Actinomadura luzonensis: one gene and its partner. The protein of the gene in region 2 interacts with the protein of the main gene of each other region in a pairwise test. Links are inferred from orthologs where the notes say so. Each region holds a gene or a part of one and is shown on either strand. Other genes may lie near its edges. The genes, in order: leuS and ligA.

Region 1 (11,014 bases), 5.4 Mb from region 2 along the record:
TTGGCGGTGCGCAGGTTGCCGTAGCGGCCGGCAGGCACCGGCACGGGCACCACGCGCGAGCCCAGCCCTTCGGGGTCCACCTCGGTGCGCGGCGGCGTGTCGTCCTTCTTGTCGTCCTTGCCGCCGCCCGCCTTGTCGTCCTCGCCGTTGAAGCCGCGGCCCTGCAGCGAGGGGTCGAACGGCGAGGGCGTGTCGGCCTTGAGCGGCACCAGGTAGGGCTTGCAGCCCTGCGGGAAGGACATGTCGAAGACGTGGGCGTCGTAGACGGGGTCGAAGGTGCGCACCGACAGGAAGGCCAGGTGCTTGCCGTCCCTGGTGAACATCGGGTCGTAGTCGGCGAAACGGACCGGGGTCACGTCGATGACCGAGGTGCCGTCCACCCGTCCCATCCTGATCTGCGACAGCGGCTCGTCGTGCGGGTGCACCCAGGCCAGCCACGAGGAGTCGGGCGAGAACGTCAGCCCGCTGAGGTCGCCCTGGCTGGTGCGGTCCAGCTCGCGCAGGTTGCCCGACTCCAGGTCCACGACGAGCAGCCGCCCGTCGTGGGTGGCGACGGCGGCGTGCTTGCCGTCGGGCGCGGCCTCCAGCTCCAGCACCCGGCCGAGCTGCCCGGCCGCCAGCGTGCGGACCTCGCCGCCGGGCGTGCCGATCTCCAGCCCTTCCTCGCCGCCGGCGTCGGAGACCCAGATGGCGTGCCCGTCGGCGTTCAGCACGCGCGGCAGGCGGACGCGCACGCCGGGCTCGGCGCGCAGCGTGCCGGCGGGGCCGTCGCGGTGCGGCATCCAGTGGGCGGTGCCGCGGATCTCGACGACGCTGGCCCGGCCGGTGGTGTCCGGCGCGTACGCCCCCACCCGCAGCGGCGCCGGCCGCGAGGCCCGGCCGGGACGCGGGCCGCCGAGCCGGATGTCGAGCGGGCGCGGCTCGGCGTCCAGGCTCTCCAGCAGCCACAGGTCGCCGGCGTGGCTGTAGACGACGCGCTGCCCGTCGCCGGTCGCGTGCCGGGCGTAGAACTCCTCGTGCCCGCTGTGCCGGCGCAGGTCGGAGCCGTCGGGCAGGACCGAGTAGAGGTTGCCCGTGCCGTCGGGGTCGGCCAGGAAGACCAGCCGGTCGCCGATCCAGTTGACGGCCCAGTACTGCGCGGTGCTGTCGGCGAACAGCCGGGCGAACTCGCCGTCGCCGTCGGCGTCCACCCAGATCTTGCCGGCGGTGCCGCCGCGGTAGCGCTTCCACTGCGACGGCTCGCGCCACATGGGCGAGACGGTCGCGACGCGGTCGCCGCTGACGGCGACGTCGCTGACCCAGCCGTACGGCAGCCGGGTCGCGGGCCCGGCGTCGAGCGGCACCGCGTACGCCCAAGTGCGGCTGCGCGAGCCCTGCCCGGTCGCGCTGACGGCCAGCACGCCGCCGTCCGCGCTCCAGCCGCGCACCCGGGTGGTGGCGCTGCCCCAGAAGGTCAGCCGCTCGCCTTCCGGCCCGTCCACCTCGGCCGCGAAGACCTCGGGGGCGCCTTCCCTGCTGCTGGTCCACGCGATGCGGGTGCCGTCGGGCGAGAACCGCGGGTCGCTGACCGGGACGCGGTCGGCGGTGAAGCGCCAGGCCCGTCCGCCGTCGAGGGGGGCCAGCCAGACGTCGTCGTCGGCGACGAAGGTGACCAGGTCACCGTGAAGATGCGGATATCTGAGGTAAGCGCCATTTGTCACAGCTGCACATTAATGCGCGTCACCAAGCGCAGCCCAAGAATTCTCCTCCTGGCGGACCTGCCGCGTACCCGGAACGCCCAAGAACGGGGTGTGCCGGACTTGCGGGGGAAGAGGGCCGGATAACCGATTTCGGAGGAACCATGAGGATCTTCGCCCGCGCCCACCAGCTTCCGCCGCGGCTGGCCGCCGCCGCCATCGTCCTGAACTCGGGGATCGAGATGCTCGGCGCCGACGAGGAGCGCGCCGCCGGCCTGCACGGCATGGCCTGCGGCGCCTATCCGTTCCTCGGCAGGATGGATCCCGTCGAGTTCGCCCGGCTGCTGTCGCGGGCCCAGACGGCGCTCGGCGTCGCGCTGCTGGTGCCGTTCGTGCCGTCGCTGGTGGCCGGGGCGGCGCTGACCGGGTTCGCGGGCGGGCTGGTCGGGCTCTATCTCAGGACGCCGGGCATGCGGCGCGAGCACAGCCTCCGGCCGACGCCGCAGGGGCTGGGCGTGGCCAAGGACGTCTGGCTGCTGGGCATCGGGCTCGGGCTGGTCCTGGAGGAGCTGGGCCGGCGCGGCGAGCGCTGACGAGGATCTCCGCTGGTACGGCACTAAATAGGACATACACGGGTAGCCGTGACACATGGTACAGATCGGCTACACCTTGATGTCGGAACAGACGCCGGCCCGCGAGCTGGTCGACTACGCGGCGGCGGCCGAGCGCATCGGCTTCGACTACGCCGTCATCTCCGACCACTACTTCCCGTGGGTCGAGGAGATGGGCCACTCGCCCTACTGCTGGTCGGTGCTCGGCGCCGTGGCCCAGGCCACCGAGCGCATCCCGCTCATGACGTACGTGACCTGCCCCATCATGCGCTACCACCCGGCCGTCGTGGCGCAGAAGGCGGCCACGATGGGCGTGCTGAGCCAGGGCAGGTTCACCCTCGGCCTCGGCGCGGGCGAGAACCTCAACGAGCACGTCATCGGCGAGGGGTGGCCGCCGGTGGACACCAGGCACCGCATGTTCGCCGAGGCCGTCAAGATCATCAGGGAGCTGTTCGGCGGCGACTACGTCACCTACCAGGGCGAGTTCTTCGACGTCGACTCGGCCAAGCTCTACGACCTGCCCGACGAGCAGGTGCCGATCGGCATCGCCGCGTCCGGCGGGCAGTCGGCCGAGCTGGCCGCCGAGCTCGGCGACGTGCTCGTGATCAACGACCCGATGCCGGAGGTCGTCCAGCAGTTCAACGCCGCCGGCGGGCAGGGCAAGCCGGTCTACGGCCAGCTCGCCCTCTCCTACGGCACCGACGCCGAGGCCGCCAAGCAGCGCGCCCACGAGCTGTGGCGCTGGTCGGCGGTCGGCGGCTGGAAGGTCATGGCCGAGCTGCCCGGCCCGGTCAACTTCGCCGCCGCGGCCACCACCGTCCGGCCCGACGACGTCGCGCAGAGCGTGCCGTGCGGCGACGACGTGGACGCCGTCGTGCAGTCGGTCAAGAAGTTCGCCGACGCCGGCTACACGCACGTGGCGCTGGTGCAGGTCGGCCACGACCAGCAGGAGCCCTTCTTCGGCTGGGCCGAGAAGGAGCTCCTGCCGGCGCTGCGCTCGCTCTAGGGAACGATGTTGACCAGCTTGGGCGCCCGGACGATCACCTTGCGCGGCATGCCGGACAGGTAGGCCGAGACCTTCTCCGAGGCCAGGGCCAGCGCCCGCAGTTCCTCCTCGGAGATGCCGGGCGGCACCTCCAGGCGGTCGCGGACCTTGCCCGCCACCTGCACGACGCAGGTGACCGACTCCTGCACCAGCAGCGCGGGGTCGGCGACCGGCCAGCCGGCGAAGGCGACAGGACCGGTGCGGCCCAGCCGCTCCCAGCCCTCCTCGGCGGTGTACGGGGCCACCAGCGACAGCAGGACCGCCAGCGTCTCGGCGGCCTCGCGCACCGCCGGGTCGGCCGGGCCGCGGCCCGAGTCGATGGCCTTGCGCGCCGCGGAGGTCAGCTCCATCATGCGGGCCACCGCCACGTTGAAGCGCTGGCCCTCGATCAGCTTGGTGACCTCGTCGATGGTGCGGTGGGTCACCTTGCGCAGCTCGGCGTCGCCGGTCTCGAACGCGACGCCCGGCTCGCTGGTGACCTCCGACATCACCCGCAGCGCCCGCGCCAGGAACTTCTGCGAGGCGGCCGGCGAGACGTCGGCCCAGTCGATGTCGTCCTCAGGCGGGCCGGCGAACACCATGGTCAGGCGCACGGCGTCCACGCCGTACTCGTCGATCTGCCGGCCCAGGTCGACGCCGTTGCCCAGCGACTTCGACATGGCCTTGCCGCCGTTGATCACCTGGCCCTGGTTCAGCATGCGCAGGAAGGGCTCGGTGAAGTCGAGCAGGCCCATGTCGTGCAGGACCTTGGTGAAGAAGCGCGAGTACAGCAGGTGCAGCACGGCGTGCTCGATGCCGCCGACGTACTGGTCGATCGGGCCCCACTTGCGCACCTGCTCGGGGTCGAACGGGCCGTCGGTGTAGCCCGGCGAGCAGTAGCGCAGGAAGTACCAGGAGGAGTCGACGAAGGTGTCCATGGTGTCGGTGTCGCGCTGGGCGCGGCCGCCGCACTTGGGGCACTCGACGTTGACCCAGTCGGTGGCGCTGGCCAGCGGCGACACGCCCTTGGGCGCCAGCGCCTCGCCGCGCAGGTCGGGCAGTGTGACGGGCAGCTGGTCGTCGGGGACGGGGACCTCGCCGCAGTCGAGGCAGTGGATGATCGGGATCGGCGTGCCCCAGTAGCGCTGGCGCGACAGCAGCCAGTCGCGCAGCCGGTAGTTGACCGCGCCGGCGCCCCTGCCCTCCTTCTCCAGGATCTCGATGATCCTGGAGATGGCCTCGGTCTTGGTCAGGCCGTCCAGCGGGCCGGAGTTGACCAGGGTGCCCTCGCCGGGCGTGGCCTCGCCGGTCTCGCCGGGGTCGGCCAGGCCGGTGTGCACGACGACCTTGACCGGCAGGTCGAACCTGCGCGCGAAGTCGAGGTCGCGCTGGTCGTGGGCGGGCACCGCCATGATGGCGCCGTGGCCGTAGTCGGACAGCACGTAGTCGGCCGCCCAGACCGGGATGCGCTCGCCGCTGACCGGGTTGATCGCGTGGCGGCCCAGGAAGACGCCGGTCTTCTCCTTGTCGGTGGCCAGGCGCTCGATGTCGCTCAGCCGGGCGACCTCGGCGCGGTAGGCCTCGAACGCGGGCCGCTGCTCGTCGGTGACGATCTCGTCGGCCAGCGCGGCGTCGGCGGCGACGACGAAGAACGTGGCGCCGTACAGGGTGTCGGGGCGCGTGGTGTAGACGTGGACCGGCTCGTCGCGGCCCTCGATCTCGAACAGCACGTCGGCGCCCTCGGAGCGGCCGATCCAGTTGCGCTGCATGGTCAGCAGGCGCTCGGGCCAGCCGTCGAGCTGGGCCATGTCGTCCAGCAGGCGCTGCGCGTAGTCAGTGATCTTGAAGTACCACTGCGTCAGCTCGCGGCGGATGACGTCGGCGCCGCAGCGCTCGCACCGGCCGGCCACGACCTGCTCGTTGGCCAGCACGGTCTGGTCATTGGGGCACCAGTTGACCAGGCCGCCCTTGCGGTAGGCCAGGCCGCGCTCGAAGAAGCGGATGAACAGCCACTGGTTCCAGCGGTAGTAGTCGGGGTCGCTGGTGTGCAGGCGGCGCGACCAGTCGAAGGAGATCGCGTAGCGCTTGAAGGAGTTGGCCTGCGTGTCGATGTTGGCGTAGGTCCACTCCGCCGGGTGGGCGTTGCGCTTGATGGCGGCGTTCTCGGCGGGCAGGCCGAAGGAGTCCCAGCCGATGGGATGCAGGACGTTGTAGCCCTTCTGCATCCAGTAGCGCGCGACCACGTCGCCCAGCGCGAAGACCTCACCGTGACCCATGTGCAGGTCGCCCGACGGGTAGGGGAACATGTCGAGCATGTAGCGCCGCTCGCGGGGGTCGGCGGGGTCTTCGCTCGCCCGGTAGGGCTCCTGCTCCTCCCAGCGCTGCAGCCACTTGGCCTGCAGTGCCTGCGGGTCGTACTCACTCACGGCTACTGTCCTTCTGGCTTGACTCGGACCCATAAGAAAACCCCCCGTACAGACAACGAGGGGTAGCCGCGACGGCGAGATCTCAGGGCCGTCGCGGCCCGCTAAGAAGCAGGGTCGCGGAACGCATGTGTCAAGCCTAGCGCACCTCTTCGGCTGAATGCAGGCGGACGATCGACGCGTGCAGGCACAATGGACGCTTCAGGCTCGACGAGACCTGATGGTGATGTATCCGTTGTGACCTCATTCGTCCCAGAAGATTACCCTTATCGCCGTGGTGTACCCTGCTGAGCCCGATCGACCGGGGGACGGCCTGCCGTTGCAGGACCCGCCCACGGATCCGCACGGCTTCGCTCGTTTCGCTGCGGAAGCACCCGCATCTCTTGGAAAATCCCATGAGATCATGCCTGGTACGTCAAATCCGGATATAAGGGTTGATCCGGACAGAACTTCGGGAGGACCGGCAGCCATGGCAACGGATAACTCCGGACCACACCTGCCCCCGTCCTGGCCGGAGGCGCCACGCCGGGAGACACCGTCGTGGGCCAGCACGCCGTCCGAGCAGGACCCCTCCCCCTCCTGGGCCAGCACGCCCGCGGCCGACATCCCCATGTCGTGGCCCGAGGTCACCCGGCCCGCGGGCCACGACCCGGCCTGGCCGGAGCCGCCCCGCCCGGACGCCTCCTGGCCCGAGCCGCCCCGCCCGTCCGGCCCCGGCGGCGCGTCCGGCCGCCCGAACGGTCCCGGTGGTCCCGGGGGTCCTGGCATGTCCGGGGGTCCTGGCATGTCCGGGGGTCCTGGTGGTGACGGGCGTCGCGGCGGGGCGCCGCAGTCCTTCGGCGCGCCGGAGCCGGGGCCCTCCTGGCCGGAGCCGCCCCGTCCGGACTCCGGCTGGCCCGAGCCGCCGCGCCGCGACGGCGCGCACTCCGGAAGCAGCGCGAACGGCGCGAACCCCATGAACGGCGCGAACCCCTCGCACGGGACGCACCAGGCGAACGGAACACCCGTCGCCAACGGCACGCACCCCGGCAGCGGCGCCCACGCCGCCAACGGCACGCACCCGGGCAACGGCGCCGCGTCCTGGCCGGGCGACCCCGGCGCCAACGGGCAGCACCGCGTCCCCGACCCGGTCCCCGCCTGGCAGCAGCCGCCGACCCCGTCCCCCGGCGCGTGGGCCAACCTGTCGAGCCCCGCCCCCTGGCCGCCCCGCCCCCAAAGCCCCCAAAGCCCCCAGAACCCCCAGAGCCCGCAGAGCCCCGGCGAGCCCCCGGAGCAGCGCCCGTTCGACCACGCCGCGCCGCCCCAGGCCGCCGCCGCGGCCGGGCCCCACGCCGGTCCTCATGCCGGGCCCCATCCCGGGCCTCACGCCGGGCCCCACGCGCCCCCGAACGCCCCGGCGCCGCACCCGTCCGAGGAGCGGACGATCACCTACGCCCAGCACGCCGACAACCTCCTGAACGATCGCGCGGTCCCCAGCACCCCCATGGACTCCACCCACATCGGCACCCCGCCGACGCCCCCGCAGGGACCGCCCGCCGACGACCCGGCCAACCTGCCGCCGGGCGCGCCCCGCCCCGGCTCGAAGCTGAGCCGCGACCCTTCCGACCCGGAGAACCGGTTCGTGACGGCGGGCCAGATCAGCGGCTCCCGCACCCCGCCGCCCGAGCGCCAGCAGGAGCTCTGGAACACCGTCTTCGGCGACAACTACCAGGCCATGGGCGACCAGGAGTCGCTGGACGACGACGACGACCAGGGCAAGCCCGTCTGGATCTACGCGCTCGGCGGCTCGGTGGCGGTCGCGCTGGTGGCGGCGCTGCTGTGGGCGTTCCTGGCCGGGCCGCTGGCCGGCGAGGACCCGGCGAGCACCGCCGTCGCGGCCGCGCCGACGTCCTCGGCCAAGCCGAGCACGGCCAAGTCCTCGACGACGATCGGCGGCCTGCCGAAGTACCCGGGCAAGGCCTCCCCGGTGATCGGCCGGGTGCCGGACGCGGCGGCCGGCATCTCGCTGCCGCGCCTCGGCGGCACCTGGCAGCTCGACCAGCGCACCACGGTCAAGGCCACCTACGGCTACGACACCCGCCAGTACGTCCCGGTCGCCGACGACAAGTCCGCCATGATCATGTCGGGCCCGCTGCCGCAGCGGCTGGCCTCGCTCTACGACCAGGACGACCTGGAGCCGGTGATCAAGCAGGTGGTGCTGGACGCCCGCAAGAAGTTCTTCCCGGCCGACAACAAGGTCCGCAAGAGCGCCCAGCAGGCGATCAAGGTCGGCGCCCAGACCGGGCGGCTGATCGCCTACGAGCTGACGTCGAGCACCGACAAGGCCACGATCGTGGTGATGGCGGTCAACACCGGCGGCAGCGTGCCCGCCATCGTCTACGTGTCGATCCCGGGCGAGAGCAAGCAGCTCCTGCCCGACATCCGCGTCGTGATGAACCAGATGAGGCTGTCGGCGCAGTCCTAGCGACCGGCGAACGGCCCTAGAAGCTGCACTCCATGTGCTTGATGCCGTTGATGAACGAGGAGTGCAGCCGGTCCGGCTCGCCGGCCTCGATCCCGGGGACGCGGCGCAGCAGCTCGCGGAACATGACCGTGATCTCCCGGCGGGCCAGGTGCGCGCCCAGGCAGAAGTGCGGCCCCGGCCCGCCGAAGCCGACGTGCGGGTTGGGGTGGCGGGTGATGTCGAAGCGGTACGGGTCGGCGAACACGGAGGCGTCCCGGTTGGCCGCCCAGTAGAACAGCACGGCCTTCTCGCCCTTGCGGTAGAGGTTGCCGTTCATCTCGAAGTCGCGGGTGACCTTGCGGCGCATGAAGTTGACCGGCGCGGCCAGCCGGACGATCTCCTCGACGGCCCCGGGGGCGCGGCCGTCGAGGTCCTCCAGCCAGAGCGCGCGCTGGTCGGGGTGGTCGGTGAGCAGGCGCAGCCCGGCGGAGATGGCGTTCCTGGTGGTCTCGTTGCCGGCCACGACCAGCAGGATGAAGAACGAGCCGAGCTCCTGCATGGTCAGCCGCTCGCCGTCGATGTTGGCGTTGACCAGGGCGGAGGTGAGGTCGGCCGTGGGGTGGTCGGCGCGGTGGGCGGCGAGGTCCTGCACGAGCTGCTGCAGCTCCATGCCGGCGGTGAGCAGGCGGGTGGCGATCTGTTCGAGGTCGTCGCCGGCGTACTCGGGGTCGAAGCCGCCGAGGATGATGTTCGAGCGGTCGAAGACGAACCGGTAGTCGCGCTCGGGGATGCCCATCATGTCGCAGATGATCTTCAGCGGGAGCCGGGCGGCCACCTCGGTGACGAAGTCGACGCCGGAGCCCTTGGCCAGCAGGTCGTCGACGATGTCGGTGGCAGCGGACTCGACGTCCGCCTCGAACTGCTTGATCATCTTCGGGGTGAAGGCCCGGGAGACGATCCGGCGCAGCCGGGCGTGCCGCGGGTCGTCCATGTTGATCATCGACCCGAAGTACTCGGCGAACTCCGCGGGCATGTCGGGGATGCCGGTGGCGCCGCCGTCGCCCGAGCAGAAGACCTCGGGGTTGCGGCTGGCCTCCAGGATGTCGGCATGCCTGACCAGGGCGTAGTAGCCGGGGCCCTTGGGCGCGATGCCGACGTCCATCTCCTCGAAGAACGCGGGGGTCTCGCGGGCACGCAGGCGGTCGAAGGCCTGCTCGCGCTCCTGAGGGGGCCGGGCCCAGAAGTCGCGGTCCGACAGGTCGAAGTCGAGGACGCTCATGAGGCCATCATTCGAAAAGTGGCCACTTACGTCAATGGTTCTTACGTACGGCGTACGTACGTGCGCGCCGGGGATCGCGGCTAGGATGCCCTCATCATGTACTCGTACTTCTTCCACCTCGGCTAGCGATCCGCCGGCGGGTCGCGGAGCACCCACCGCCGGCGATGCGGGACGGCTGAGCTGCCGCCGTCCCGGGTCGCGACGTGGGAGAAGGACACGTGCATACTTTTGCCGTGGCCAGGGCGGTGCACGGCATCGAACCCCTGGTGGCCACGGAGATCCGGCGTTCGGGCGCGGGCGTGGTGCGCGGGATGCGCCACCGCGAGGTGTGGTTCGAGGCCCCTGACGGATTCCTCGGCGCGGGGCTGCCCGCCCTGCGGACGGCAGACGACGTGCTGCTGGCCGCCGCCGTGGTGGACGGGATCGGGCGCGACCGCTCGGCCCTGCGCCGCCTCGCGCGGGCGGCGCGCGAGCTGGACCCCGGGCTGCTGCCGGTGACGCCGGGCGGCGCCGGGGTGGAGGTGTCGGCGTCGTTCGTGGGGCCGCGCAACTACACCAGGTACGAGGTCGAGGACGCGGTCGGGGTGGAGCTGGCGCGGCCCGCGCGGGTGCCGTACCACTCGCGGCGGGACGGCGGCCGGCCCCCCGGCGAGGCGACGGCCTGGCGGGTCACCATCGAGGACGACCGCGCGGTCATCGCGGTGCGGCCGGCCCGGCGGCCGCTGCACCGGCGGGCGTACAAGACGGCCTCCGTGGCCGGCACCCTGCACCCGCCGCTGGCCGCCGCCATGGCGGAGCTGGCCCGGCTGGGGGACCACGACACCGTGCTCGACCCGTGCTGCGGCGCGGGCACCACGCTGATCGAGGCCCGCGCCCTCGCGCCGCGCGCCCGCTTCCTGGGCTTCGACCACGCCCCGGCCGCGCTGGCCGCCGCCGCGGCCAACGCCCGCGCCGCCGCGATCCCGGACGGCGGGGAGGCGTCGTTCGCGTGGGCGCGGGCCGACGGCGGGCGGCTGCCCGTGCCGGCCGGCGCGGCCGGCCGGGTGCTGGTCAACCCGCCCTGGGGGCGGCAGGTGCCGCCGCTGGGCCTGCTCGCCGGCGGGCTCGGCCCATTGTGGCGCGAGGTGCGGCGGGTGCTGGCCGGCGACGGGCTGGCCGTGGCGCTCGTCCACGACGGGCCGCCGGCGGGCTTCGCCGTGGAGGAGGCCGTGCGGGTGAGCCTGTCGGGCCGCCACCCGCTGCTCGCGGTGCTGCGGAGGAGGCCGATGCCGCGGCGGGGATGAGAGCCGGCGGAGGTGGGTCAGGCGGCCGGGCCGAGCCAGTCGAGGATCAGCCGGTTGACCTCGTCCGGCCGCTCCAGGTGCAGGAAGTGGCCCGCGCCCGGCACCACCTCCGCGCGCGAGCCCTCCGGGAGGTTGGCTGCGGCGTCCTTGGCCAGCGCGGCGCCCAGGCAGCCGTCCTGGGCGCCGTGCAGGTAGAGCACGGGCCCGCGCACTCCCGGCTCCACGGCCGGGTAGCGCCCGGAGGGCGGGGTGGTGCCGAGCATGGCGCGGTAGTA
Region 2 (10,873 bases):
GAGATGGCGGCGAAAGCCCGCCACTCGGGCGCCGGGACGACGAGCCCGACCTCGTCAAGAGGTGGCGTGCCGTCCGGCGTGCTCGGCACCAACTGCCGGGCGCGCGAGACACGGCTCCCCACGCCGGCCACGTCGTCCTCAGGCACGGTGATCCAGTCCATGACCAGGAGGTCCTCCGGGTGCAGGGCCACCAGCATCAACGGGGAGTGACTGCTCATGAGGAGCTGCGCCAGAGGCTCGTCCTCCTCGACCTCGCCAGTCGGATCCGTCACCAGTCTGCGGAGATGCCGCACGAGCTCCCGCAGCCGCTGTGGATAGATCCCGTTCTCGGGTTCTTCGAAGCAGATGAGCCCGCGGTGAGCCGGATCGTAAAGCGCAGCGAGGAGGGCGAGGACCCGCAAGGTGCCGTCCGATGCGACACGGGCGCTCACCTTCCCCTCGTCGCGCGTCCGGAGGTAGATCTCCCATTGCTCCTTGGCGACGTTCTCCTCCACCTCGATACCGGCGAAGCCACGGACGACGCGTGCCATGTCGGCCGCGATCTCGTCCAGCGAGCTGCCGGACTCGTCCGCGGTCGTCTGCTCGATCCGGCGGAGGACCTTGGCCAGATTCGCGCCGCTCGGCTCCAGCTGTTCGCCTCGCTGATGCCGCGAACTGGGCATCCGCAACGAGGCTGGATCCAGTTGGAGGAAACGCCAGGAAGCGATCTCCTTCCTGAGCGCGTAAAGAAGCGGGAACTCTCCTGCCGAGGTGATGCTTGAGAGAACGGTGGCCTCCGCGGCGTGCGCCGCGAGCTCCCGCTTGCGCCCTTGCCGCCCTTCCTGCGCGATGCGGAACACCCGGCGGCCGGCGTCGTCGAGGGTCGTCTCGAGAAGAGGCGACTGCCTCTTGTAGCGCAGGAACGTGGAGCGGAACTCTCTGCCCACGCTCTGCTCCCGGGTCCACGAGTCGTCGGCCGAACGGATGGGGCGCGCCTCCTCCCTGGCCACATAGGGGCGCGCGAAGCCGTCCTCGCTCAGGCGCTGCACGATCTCCAGCTCGTAGCGGATCCGGGTGTGCGATATCTCGAGCTCGGCCCCGAACTGGTCCACGACCTTCGGATCCAGGAGCACCTCGACGGCGAACGCCATACGGTCCACGACCTGGCCGTCACCGCGCCGCCGGAACAGCTCGCCGAGGTCCCCCCTGGCAGCCGCGAAGGCGTCGTACAGGCTGGGGGTGTCGACGAGCCTGCGGAGCAACTGGATGCCGTCGAAAAGGTTGGACTTGCCGCTGGCGTTCGGGCCGATGACCACGAGGAAAGGCGGCACGTTCAGCTTGAAGTCCGCGAACGACTTGAAGCCGTCGATCTCGATGCGGGTGAGCATGCCGCCGTTTCCCCTTCCTAAAGCTCCGGAGCCTGGGACAGCAGGCTGCCGCCCCAGCGGCTCTCCAGGGCGCGCTCGACGGCGGCGCCCACGCGGTAGCAGCGGTCGTCGGCGAGCACCGGGGCCATGATCTGCAGGCCGACCGGCAGGCCGTCCTCGTCGGCGAGGCCGCACGGCACCGACATGGCCGCGTTGCCCGCCAGGTTGGACGGGATGGTGCACAGGTCGGCGAGGTACATCGCCATCGGGTCGTCGGCGCGCTCGCCGATCGGGAACGCCGTGGTCGGCGTGGTCGGCGAGACCAGCACGTCGACCTGCTGGTAGGCGGCCTCGAACTCGCGCGCGATGACGGTGCGGACCTTCTGCGCCTGGCCGTAGTAGGCGTCGTAGTAGCCGCTGGACAGCGCGTACGTGCCGAGCATGATGCGCCGCTTGACCTCGGGGCCGAAGCCGGCGGCCCGGGTCAGCGCCATGACCTCCTCGGCGCTGCGGGTGCCGTCGTCGCCGACGCGCAGGCCGTAGCGCATGGCGTCGAAGCGGGCCAGGTTGGACGAGCACTCCGACGGCGCGATCAGGTAGTACGCCGGCAGCGCGGTGGTGAACGACGGGCAGGACACCTCGACCACCGTGGCGCCCAGCGACTCCAGCAGCTTGACGGCCTCGTGGTAGCGGGCCAGCACGCCGGCCTGGTAGCCCTCGCCGGAGAACTCCTTGACGACGCCGACGCGCAGCCCCGCGATGTCGGGGTTGCGGGCCGCCTCGACCACGCTCGGGACAGGGGCGTCGATGGAGGTGGAGTCCATCGGGTCGTGGCCGGAGAACGCCTCGTGCAGCAGCGCCGCGTCGAGCACGTTGCGGGCGAAGGGGCCCGGGGTGTCGAGAGAGCTGGCGAAGGCGATGAGGCCGTAGCGGGACGAACCGCCGTAGGTCGGCTTCATGCCCACGATGCCGGTCACCGAGGCGGGCTGCCGGATCGAGCCACCGGTGTCGGTGCCGGTGGACAGCGGCGCCTCGTAGGCGGCCACGGCGGCGCTGGAGCCGCCGGACGAGCCGCCCGGCACCTTCGTCAGGTCCCACGGGTTGTGGGTCGGGTGGTAGGCGGAGTTCTCCGTGGAGGAGCCCATCGCGAACTCGTCGAGGTTCGTCTTGCCCAGGATGACCAGCCCGGCCTCGCGCAGCCGCCGGGTGACGGTCGCGTCGTACGGCGGCCGCCAGCCCTCCAGGATCTTGGAGGCGGCGGTGGTCGGCATGTCGCGGGTGGTGAAGATGTCCTTGTGCGCGATCGGCACGCCGGCCAGCGGCCCGAGCTTCTCGCCCGCCCGCAGCCGGGCGTCTACGGCCCGCGCCTGCTCCAGCGTGACCTCGCGGTCCACGTGCAGGAACGCCCTGACCTTGGGCTCCACCTCGGCCATGCGGTCGAGGTGCGCCTCGGCCACCTCGACGGCCGACACCTCGCCCCCGGCGATCATCGCCCCCAGCTCGGCGGCGGTCTTGCGGATCAGGCTCATGCCTCCTCCCCGAGGATGCGCGGCACCTGGAAGCGGTCGTCCTCGACGGCGGGGGCGCCGGACAGCGCCTGCTCGGGGGTCAGGGACGGGCGCACCTCGTCGGCACGGAAGACATTGGTGAGCGGGAGCGCGTGCGACGAAGGCGGCACGTCCTCGGCGGCGACCTCGGCCACCTTCGCGACCGACTCGATGATGGCATCGAGCTGGGTGGCGTAGTGGTCGAGCTCGTCGTCCGTGAGCGCCAGCCTGGACAACCGGGCCAGGTGTGCGACCTCGTCGCGGGTTATGGCGGACATGAGTCGTTGAACCCGTTTCGTGGATGGAGTCTTTGGACACTGCCATCCTAGGGGGCTTGACGCAGCGCACCCGAACCATTAACCCACTGGCAACATGCGGCGCGCGTCCCGTGGAAGCGCTCCCACGGAGGCGAGGGTCGCGTCAGGCGGTATGGGTGACCTCGGGCTGGTAGCCGTACTCGGCCGCGTGCCGGCTCTCCTCGACGCCGGCGTGCTCGCGCAGCCACTCGGTGACCTCCGCGGGCGGCATCGGCTCGCCGAACAGCCAGCCCTGCCCCACGTCGCAGCCCATCTCGGCGAGCCGCATCGCGACGTCGTCGGACTCGACGCCCTCGGCCACCGAACGCAGCCCGAGCGAGCGCACCAGGTCGACGATCGAGCGCACGATCCGGTCGTCGTCCTCGGAGGCGGCGATCCGGCGGACGAACGAGGCGTCGATCTTCACCTCGGACACCGCCAGCCGCTGGAGCCGGATGAGGGAGGAGTAGCCGGTGCCGAAGTCGTCGAGCGACAGCGGCACGCCCAGCGTGGCGAGCGCCTTGATGGTCTCCTGCGTGTACGCCTGGTCGCCGGTCAGGATGCGCTCGGTCACCTCGAGCTGGATGGCCGAGGGCGGCAGCCCGTAGCGGGCCAGGCCGACCTCCAGCCGCTCGGGCAGCGCCGAGTCGAGCAGGTCGCGGGCGGAGATGTTGACCGAGACCTGCACCCGCAGCCCGGCCCGCCACCAGCGAGCGGTCTGCGCCAGCGCCTCCTCGATCACGTACGCCGTGAGCTGCCGCATCAGGTAAGACTGCTCCGCCAGCGGCACGAACTCCGACGGCGGGATCGTGCCGTGCACCGGGTGCCGCCAGCGCAGCAGCGCCTCCACGCCCCGCACCGCGCCGTCGCCCAGCCCGACCTTGGGCTGGTAGTGCAGCGACAGCTCACCGCCGTCGATGGCGCGGCGCAGGTCGCCGAGTAACGTCAGCCGCTCCGGCGAGTTGCGGTCCTTGTCCGGCTGGTACAGCTCGACGCCGGTGCGGCCCTCCTTGGCCAGGTACATCGCCACGTCCGCGCGCTGGAGCAGCAGCTCGAAGTCGGGGGCGTGGTCGGGGTAGAGCGCGATGCCGACCGAGGCGTCGACGTCGAACGTCATGCCCTCCAGGCGCACCGGCTCGGTCAGCGCGGCGCGCAGCCGGGCCGCCACCTCGCGGGCCGCGTGGGTGTCGCGGATCGAGGGCAGCAGGACGGCGAACTCGTCGCCGCCGAGCCGGGCCACCACGTCGCCGGGCCGCACCGAGTGGGTCAGCCGGTGCGCGACGAGCTGCAGCAGCCGGTCGCCCACCGGGTGGCCCATCGTGTCGTTGACCTCCTTGAACCGGTCGAGGTCGAGGAGGAACAGGCCGACCCGCTCGTCCTGGCGGGCCTCGGCCAGCGCCTCCTCGGTGCTCACGATGAGCATCTTGCGGTTGGGCAGGCCGGTCAGCTCGTCGTGCAGCGCCTGATGGTCGCGGCGCATGGACAGCGTGGCCGTGAAGTAGACGGCCGCGAGGGGCGCGACGAACAGCGGCACGAGGCCGGGCGAGTGGTTCATGACCACCACGACCAGGGGCGCCATGCCCAGCAACGCGACGTAGACCAGGCTCTGCGGCCCGGCGGTGGCCTTCAGCACGCGCACGATCGAGCGCCGCTCGTGCAGCGCGACCGCGCCGCAGACGAGGGTGGCGCGGGTGACGAAGTACGCGACGCCGGCCAGCGCGATCGGCAGCAGGTCGGGGACGCCGGGCTCCCACGGCGCGGCCGGGCTCGGCACGATGCCGAACGCCCCGAGCACCACGGCCGCGGCGGTGAGGGCGAGCGTGGACTGGGCGATGTTGAACATGACCCGGTGCCAGGCCTTGCGCGTCACCACGCCGTTCATGGCGACCGCGACGGCCTGCAGCAGCACCGCGACCGGCAGCCCGAAGTGCAGCAGGGCGGCGAAGGTGAACATCGCGGACGGGTACGTGCCGCCCACGGAGGCGGCGGAGGACACCATCACGGGCCTCAGCTCGCCGAGGATCACGAGGACCACCAGCACCCAGAACAGCGCGGTGCGGGCCAGCGCGACGAGCCCCGCGGCGTCGAGCCTGAGCATGGCCACGAGCAGGGCGGTGAAGCCGATCACCGTGATGCCGGCGAGGAACGCCCAGAGGGGCGTGCCGACGCGTGGCCCGGTGTCGCGGGTGTCGGTTGGGTCAGTCATCGATAACAGAACCCCCATTAGGTCACTATGGGAGGGTACGACCTTCAGCCCACTTCGCGAAACCAAGCGCGTACGGTCCGTAGTTCTCCTTTGGGACATATACCCGAAAACCACCCTCCGTAGCAAACCATGCCCGATCCGTACCCGTCCCGGAGGCGGCGGCGTCCACTCGCCGACCCTCGTGAACGCCCGTCCAGGCCACCGCCCGCGGATCCGCCTGCCCTGGATGCGCGCAAGCAACCCTCCCGTGCGCGCAACAACCCACCGACCCCCGCCGCCTTGACGGCCCTCACCCCCGGACGCCGCCGCCGGTGACGGTCATGCCTCCGGTTTGACCGCCACCTCCGCCGCCGCCTCAGGCCCGTCGTTGAGCAGCACCTCGAACCCGGCCCCGTCCAGGATCGGCACGTTGAGGCTCACCGCCTTGTCGTACTTCGACCCCGCGTTCTCCCCCGCCACCAGGAACGACGTCTTCTTCGACACCGACGAGGCCACCTTCCCGCCCCGCGCGGCGATCGCGTCGGAGGCGGAGTCGCGGGTGTAGCCCTCCAGCGTGCCGGTCACCACGAACGTCAGCCCTTCGAGCGTCTGCGGCCCCTTCTCCGGCGCGGGCTCGTCCGCCATGCGCACCCCGGCGGCCCGCCACCGCTCGATGATCTCCCGGTGCCAGTCGACCTCGAACCACTCCTTGATCGTCGCCGCCACCCGCGGCCCGATGCCTTCGACCGCGGCCAGCTCCTCCTCCGAGGCGTTCATGATCGCGTCGATCGAGCGCATGGCGCTCGCCAGGTCGCGCGCGGTGGGCGGGCCCACGTGCCGGATCGTCAGCGCCACCAGGATCTGCGCGAGCGGCACCTGCTTGGCCCGCTCCAGCTCCTCGATGAGCAGCCGGGCGACCGCGCTCGGCTCGGCGTTCTGGTTGGCGAAGAGCGTGACGACCTTCTGCTCGCCGGTCTTCGGGTCGATCTTGGGCAGGCCGGAGTCCTGGTCGCGGACCACCGACCTGATCGGCAGCAGCTGCTCCAGCGTCAGGTCGAACAGGTCGGCCTCGGTGCGCACCACCGGCTCCTGCGGCGGCAGCGGCTGGGACAGCGCGGTGGCCGCGACGTAGCCGAGCCCCTCGATGTCGAGGGCTCGCCGCCCGGCCGCGAAGTAGAGGCGCTCACGGATCTGCGCGGGACAGCTCCGGGCGTTGGGGCAGCGCAGGTCGGCGTCGCCCTCCTTCTCGTACGCCAGCAGCGTGCCGCACTCGGGGCAGTGCGTCGGCATGACGAACTCCCGCTCGGACCCGTCGCGCAGCGCCGCCACGGGCCCCACCACCTCGGGGATGACGTCGCCCGCCTTGCGCAGCACCACCGTGTCGCCGATCAGCACGCCCTTCTTCTGCACGATCGCGGCGTTGTGCAGCGTGGCCCGCTCGACCGTGGACCCGGACACCACCACCGGCTCCATCACCGCGAACGGCGTCACCCGCCCGGTGCGCCCCACCCCCACCTGGATGTCGAGCAGCTTGGTGTTGACCTCCTCCGGCGGGTACTTGAACGCCATCGCCCAGCGCGGCGCCCGCGAGGTCGAGCCCAGCTCGCGCTGCGTGCGCAGGTCGTCGACCTTCACCACGACGCCGTCGATCTCGTACGCCGGGTCGTGCCGGTGCACCCGGTAGTGCTCGATGAACGCGTTGACCTCGGTGAGCGTCGGCACCACGCGGTAGAGGTCGCTGACCGGCAGCCCGAACGCGCGCAGCCGCTCGTAGACCCCCGACTGGGTGCGCGGCTCGGCCGCCCCCTCCCACACCCCGACGCCGTGCACCAGCATGCGCAGCGGGCGCTGCGCGGTGACGCGCGGGTCTTTCTGCCGCAGGGTGCCCGCGGCGGAGTTGCGCGGGTTGGCGAACGGCGGCTTGCCCTGCTCGACGAGCTGCTCGTTGAGCAGCTTGAAGTCTTCCACCGGGATGTAGATCTCGCCGCGCACCTCGACCAGGCTCGGCACGTCGTCGCCGGTGAGCCGGTGCGGGACGCCCTTGATGGTGCGCACGTTGGCCGTCACGTCGTCGCCGGTGCGCCCGTCGCCGCGGGTGGCGGCGCGCTCCAGCCTGCCGTCGCGGTAGACCAGCGCGATGGCCAGGCCGTCGATCTTCAGCTCGCACAGGTAGGGGCCCGGGTCGCCCTCGGCCAGCCGCTCGGCGCGGGCCTGCCAGGCCGCCATGTCGGCGGCCGTGAAGGCGTTGTCGAGGCTCTCCATCCTGGCCAGATGCCGCACCTTGGCGAAGTCGCCCGAGGGCGGGGCGCCCACCTTCTGGGTGGGCGAGTCGGGCGTCTGCAGCGAGGGATGGGCCTCCTCCAGCGCCAGCAGCTCACGGAACCACTCGTCGAACTGCGCGTCGCTGACCGTCGGCTGGTCCTCGACGTAGTAGCGCCAGCGGGCCTCCTCGACCAGCTCGCTCAGCTCGGCATGCCGCTTGAGCGCGGCCACGGGCACGCCTCCGGGCTCGGTGCTCGACTGGCTCACGCGGGCTCTCCTTCCGTACGACGCGTACGACGACCTGTGCAAACGCTACCGCCGGGCACCGACAAGAACACGCTCGCGGCGCGCCCCCTGACAGCCGCCTCAGCCCTCGCGCATGCCGCCGGCCGGGTCGTCCTTGAGCACCTGGGCGGCCTTGCGGCAGGCGGCCAGCGCCGCCCGCGCGTACGCGGGCGAGGCTCCGGCCAGCCCGCACGCGGGCGTGAGCACGACCTTCCCGGCCAGCGCGTCGGGCGCGAACCCGAGCCGCCGCCACAGCTCCACCGCCGGCTTGGCGATCACGCCGACGTCCGGCAGCCGCGTGTCGGTGGCCGGCACGACCCCGAGGAACAGCGGGGTCCCGGCCTCGACCAGCTCGCCCAGCTCGTCCTCGTCGCGCCGCCGCAGCAGGGAGGCGTCCACCGAGACCGCCCGCGCCCCCGCCCGGCGCAGCAGCCCGAACGGCACCCCGGGCGCGCAGCAGTGCACCACCGGCTCGCCGAACAGCCGCAGCGACTCCTCCACCCGCCACTCCTCCACGGCCGCCAGCCGCCCGAACCCCGACGCCGTCGGCACCGTGCCCGCCAGCACCCCCGGCAGGCCGGGCTCGTCGAGCTGCAGCACGATCTCGCTCACGCCGGGCAGCCGCCGCCGCACCTCGGCGCAGTGGTCGGCGACGCCCTGCGCCAGCGAGGCCGTCAGGTCGCGTACCGCGCCCGCGTCGGCGAGCATCTTGTCGCCGTACTTCAGCTCGACCGCGCCGGCCAGCGTCCACGGCCCGCACACCTGCAGCTTGAGCGGCCCCTCGTAGTCGTGGCCGATCTCCTCCAGCCCGTCGAGGTCGCGCCGCAGGTGGTCGACGGCCCGCTGGTGGTCGCGCCCCGGCCGGTCGGTCAGCCGCCATCCCGACGGCTGCACCTCGACGGGCATGTCGACCAGCAGCGACGCCGTCCGCCCGACGAGATCGGCGCCGACGCCCCTGGCCGGCAGCTCCGGCAGGTACGGCAGGCCCGGCACCTCGCCGAACACGACCCTGATCGCCTCAAGATGATCGTCGCCCGGATGCGACCCGACCCCGGTGGCTTCCCACGTTGACATGGCACAAGCGTAGGCTCTTGCGCATGCAGCTCACGAAGTACGGCCACGCGTGCGTCCGCCTGGAGAAGGACGGCAAGGTCCTCGTCATCGACCCCGGCGCCTTCACCAGGGACCCGGTGCTCGACGGCGCGGACGCCGTCCTCATCACCCACGAGCACATGGACCACGTGGACGTCGGCAAGCTGACGGCCGCCTCCCCCGACCTCGAGGTCTGGACGTGCGAGGGCGTGGCGGCCGAGCTGTCCGAGGTGCCGGCCAAGGTCCAGGTGGTACGGCACGGCGACGCCTTCGAGACGGCCGGTTTCCGGGTGCGGGCGTTCGGCGAGTGGCACGCCGCCAACCACCCCGACGTGCCGATCGTGCAGAACGTCGGTTTCCTGGTGGAGGACGAGGTGTTCTACCCGGGTGACTCCTTCACCGTGCCGGAGGCCGAGGTGGGCACGCTCCTGGTGCCGACCGGCGCGCCCTGGCTGAAGCTGCCGGAGGTCGTCGAATACCTGCGCACGGTCCGGCCGGCGCGGGCGTACTCGACGCACGACGCGCTCTACGGCGACATCGGCCTGGCCCTGGTCGACAACTGGCTGAAGATGGAGGCCGACAAGCAGGGCGCCGACATCCGCCGCCTCGCGGTCGGCGAGTCGGTCACCCTGGCCTAGCCCCGGCCGGCCGACCTGATCGTCGCCGAGCCGATCACCGTGTCGCCGGAGTAGAGCACGGCCGCCTGGCCGGCCGCGACCCCGGTGGCGGGCCGGTCGAGCTCGACGCGCAGGCCGCCGCCGGTCTCCTCGAAGCGGCAGCCGTAGACCTCGCCGTGCGCCCGGAGCTGCACGGTGAGGTCGGCGCGCAGGTGCTCGGGGCCGTTCCAGACGGGCGGGCCGCAGGTGATCGTGGTGACCTCCAGCGCGGCGCGCGGGCCGACCGTGACGGTGTTGCTGACCGGCTCGATCGACAGCACGTAGCGGGGCCGGCCGTCGGGCGCGGGCCGGTCGATGCGCAGGCCCTTGCGCTGCCCCACGGTGAAGCCGTGGGCGCCCTGGTGGCTGCCGACGACCGCGCCGTCCTGGTCGACGATGGGGCCCTCGGCCGAGCCCAGCCGGTCGGCGAGGAAGCCGCGGGTGTCGCCGTCGGCGATGAAGCAGATGTCGTGGCTGTCGGGCTTGTCGGCGACCGTCAGGCCGCGCCTGGCGGCCTCGGCGCGCACCTCGGCCTTGGTGGAGTCGCCGAGCGGGAAGATCGCGTGGGCGAGCTGCTCGCGGGTGAGCACGCCCAGCACGTACGACTGGTCCTTGCCCTGGTCGGGGCTCCTGGACAGCACGCCGTCGGCGAGCCGGGCGTGGTGGCCGGTGGCGACGGCGTCGAAGCCGAGCGCGAGCGCCCGGTCGAGCACGGCCGCGAACTTGATCTTCTCGTTGCACCGCAGGCACGGGTTGGGCGTGCGGCCGGCCGCGTACTCGGCGACGAAGTCCTCGATCACGTCGCGCTGGAAGCGCTCGGCCATGTCCCAGATGTAGAAAGGGATGCCGATGACGTCGGCGGCGCGGCGCGCGTCGCGGGAGTCCTCGATCGTGCAGCAGCCGCGCGCCCCCGTGCGATGCGATTGGGGGTTGGCCGACAGGGCGAGGTGGACACCAGTGACGTCGTGACCGGCCTCGGCGATGCGCGCGGCGGCCACGGCTGAGTCGACGCCGCCCGACATGGCGGCAAGCACACGCAGTCCCATGACCGTTCCAGCGTACTGTCCGGCGGGAGGTGCGCGACCGCGCCCTCGGTCTGCGAGGATTCAGCCCATGCGACTATTCGGGCGCAAGGACGCCGAGGACGAGGGCGGCGCGTCCCGCGAGGACGGTATCGCCACATTCTGGACGTGGTGGCAGGAGA

The links.
Region 1: the proteins of ligA (region 2) and leuS interact in binary tests that used the Escherichia coli proteins (3 or more experiments, as listed by UniProt). The link is inferred for Actinomadura luzonensis from one-to-one orthologs.

Annotation. Positions count from the first base shown.
Region 1 is NZ_JAKRKC020000001.1:6,105,099-6,116,112, forward strand. What follows is about bases 3,031-6,144. They hold leuS (leucine--tRNA ligase), read right to left. Parts: upstream 5,771-6,144; coding sequence 3,290-5,770; downstream 3,031-3,289. Other genes in these bases: MF672_RS28905 (TIGR03557 family F420-dependent LLM class oxidoreductase), read left to right, coding at 3,031-3,293. Also shown: MF672_RS28895 (S41 family peptidase), read right to left, coding at 1-1,700; MF672_RS28900 (hypothetical protein), read left to right, coding at 1,841-2,269; more of MF672_RS28905, read left to right, coding at 2,325-3,030; MF672_RS28915 (hypothetical protein), read left to right, coding at 6,204-8,198; MF672_RS28920 (cytochrome P450), read right to left, coding at 8,215-9,456; MF672_RS28925 (TRM11 family methyltransferase), read left to right, coding at 9,675-10,739; MF672_RS28930 (alpha/beta fold hydrolase), read right to left, coding at 10,757-11,014.
Region 2 is NZ_JAKRKC020000001.1:663,334-674,206, forward strand. The notes cover bases 5,309-8,281. They hold ligA (NAD-dependent DNA ligase LigA), read right to left. Parts: upstream 7,904-8,281; coding sequence 5,714-7,903; downstream 5,309-5,713. Other genes in these bases: MF672_RS03160 (putative bifunctional diguanylate cyclase/phosphodiesterase), read right to left, coding at 5,309-5,395; MF672_RS03170 (methionine synthase), read right to left, coding at 8,003-8,281. Outside these bases: MF672_RS03145 (AAA family ATPase), read right to left, coding at 1-1,367; Asp-tRNA(Asn)/Glu-tRNA(Gln) amidotransferase subunit GatA, read right to left, coding at 1,385-2,875; Asp-tRNA(Asn)/Glu-tRNA(Gln) amidotransferase subunit GatC, read right to left, coding at 2,872-3,171; more of MF672_RS03160, read right to left, coding at 3,314-5,308; more of MF672_RS03170, read right to left, coding at 8,282-8,995; MF672_RS03175 (MBL fold metallo-hydrolase), read left to right, coding at 9,019-9,651; tRNA 2-thiouridine(34) synthase MnmA, read right to left, coding at 9,648-10,715; MF672_RS03185 (DUF695 domain-containing protein), read left to right, coding at 10,783-10,873. UniProt on the Escherichia coli protein: DNA ligase that catalyzes the formation of phosphodiester linkages between 5'-phosphoryl and 3'-hydroxyl groups in double-stranded DNA using NAD as a coenzyme and as the energy source for the reaction.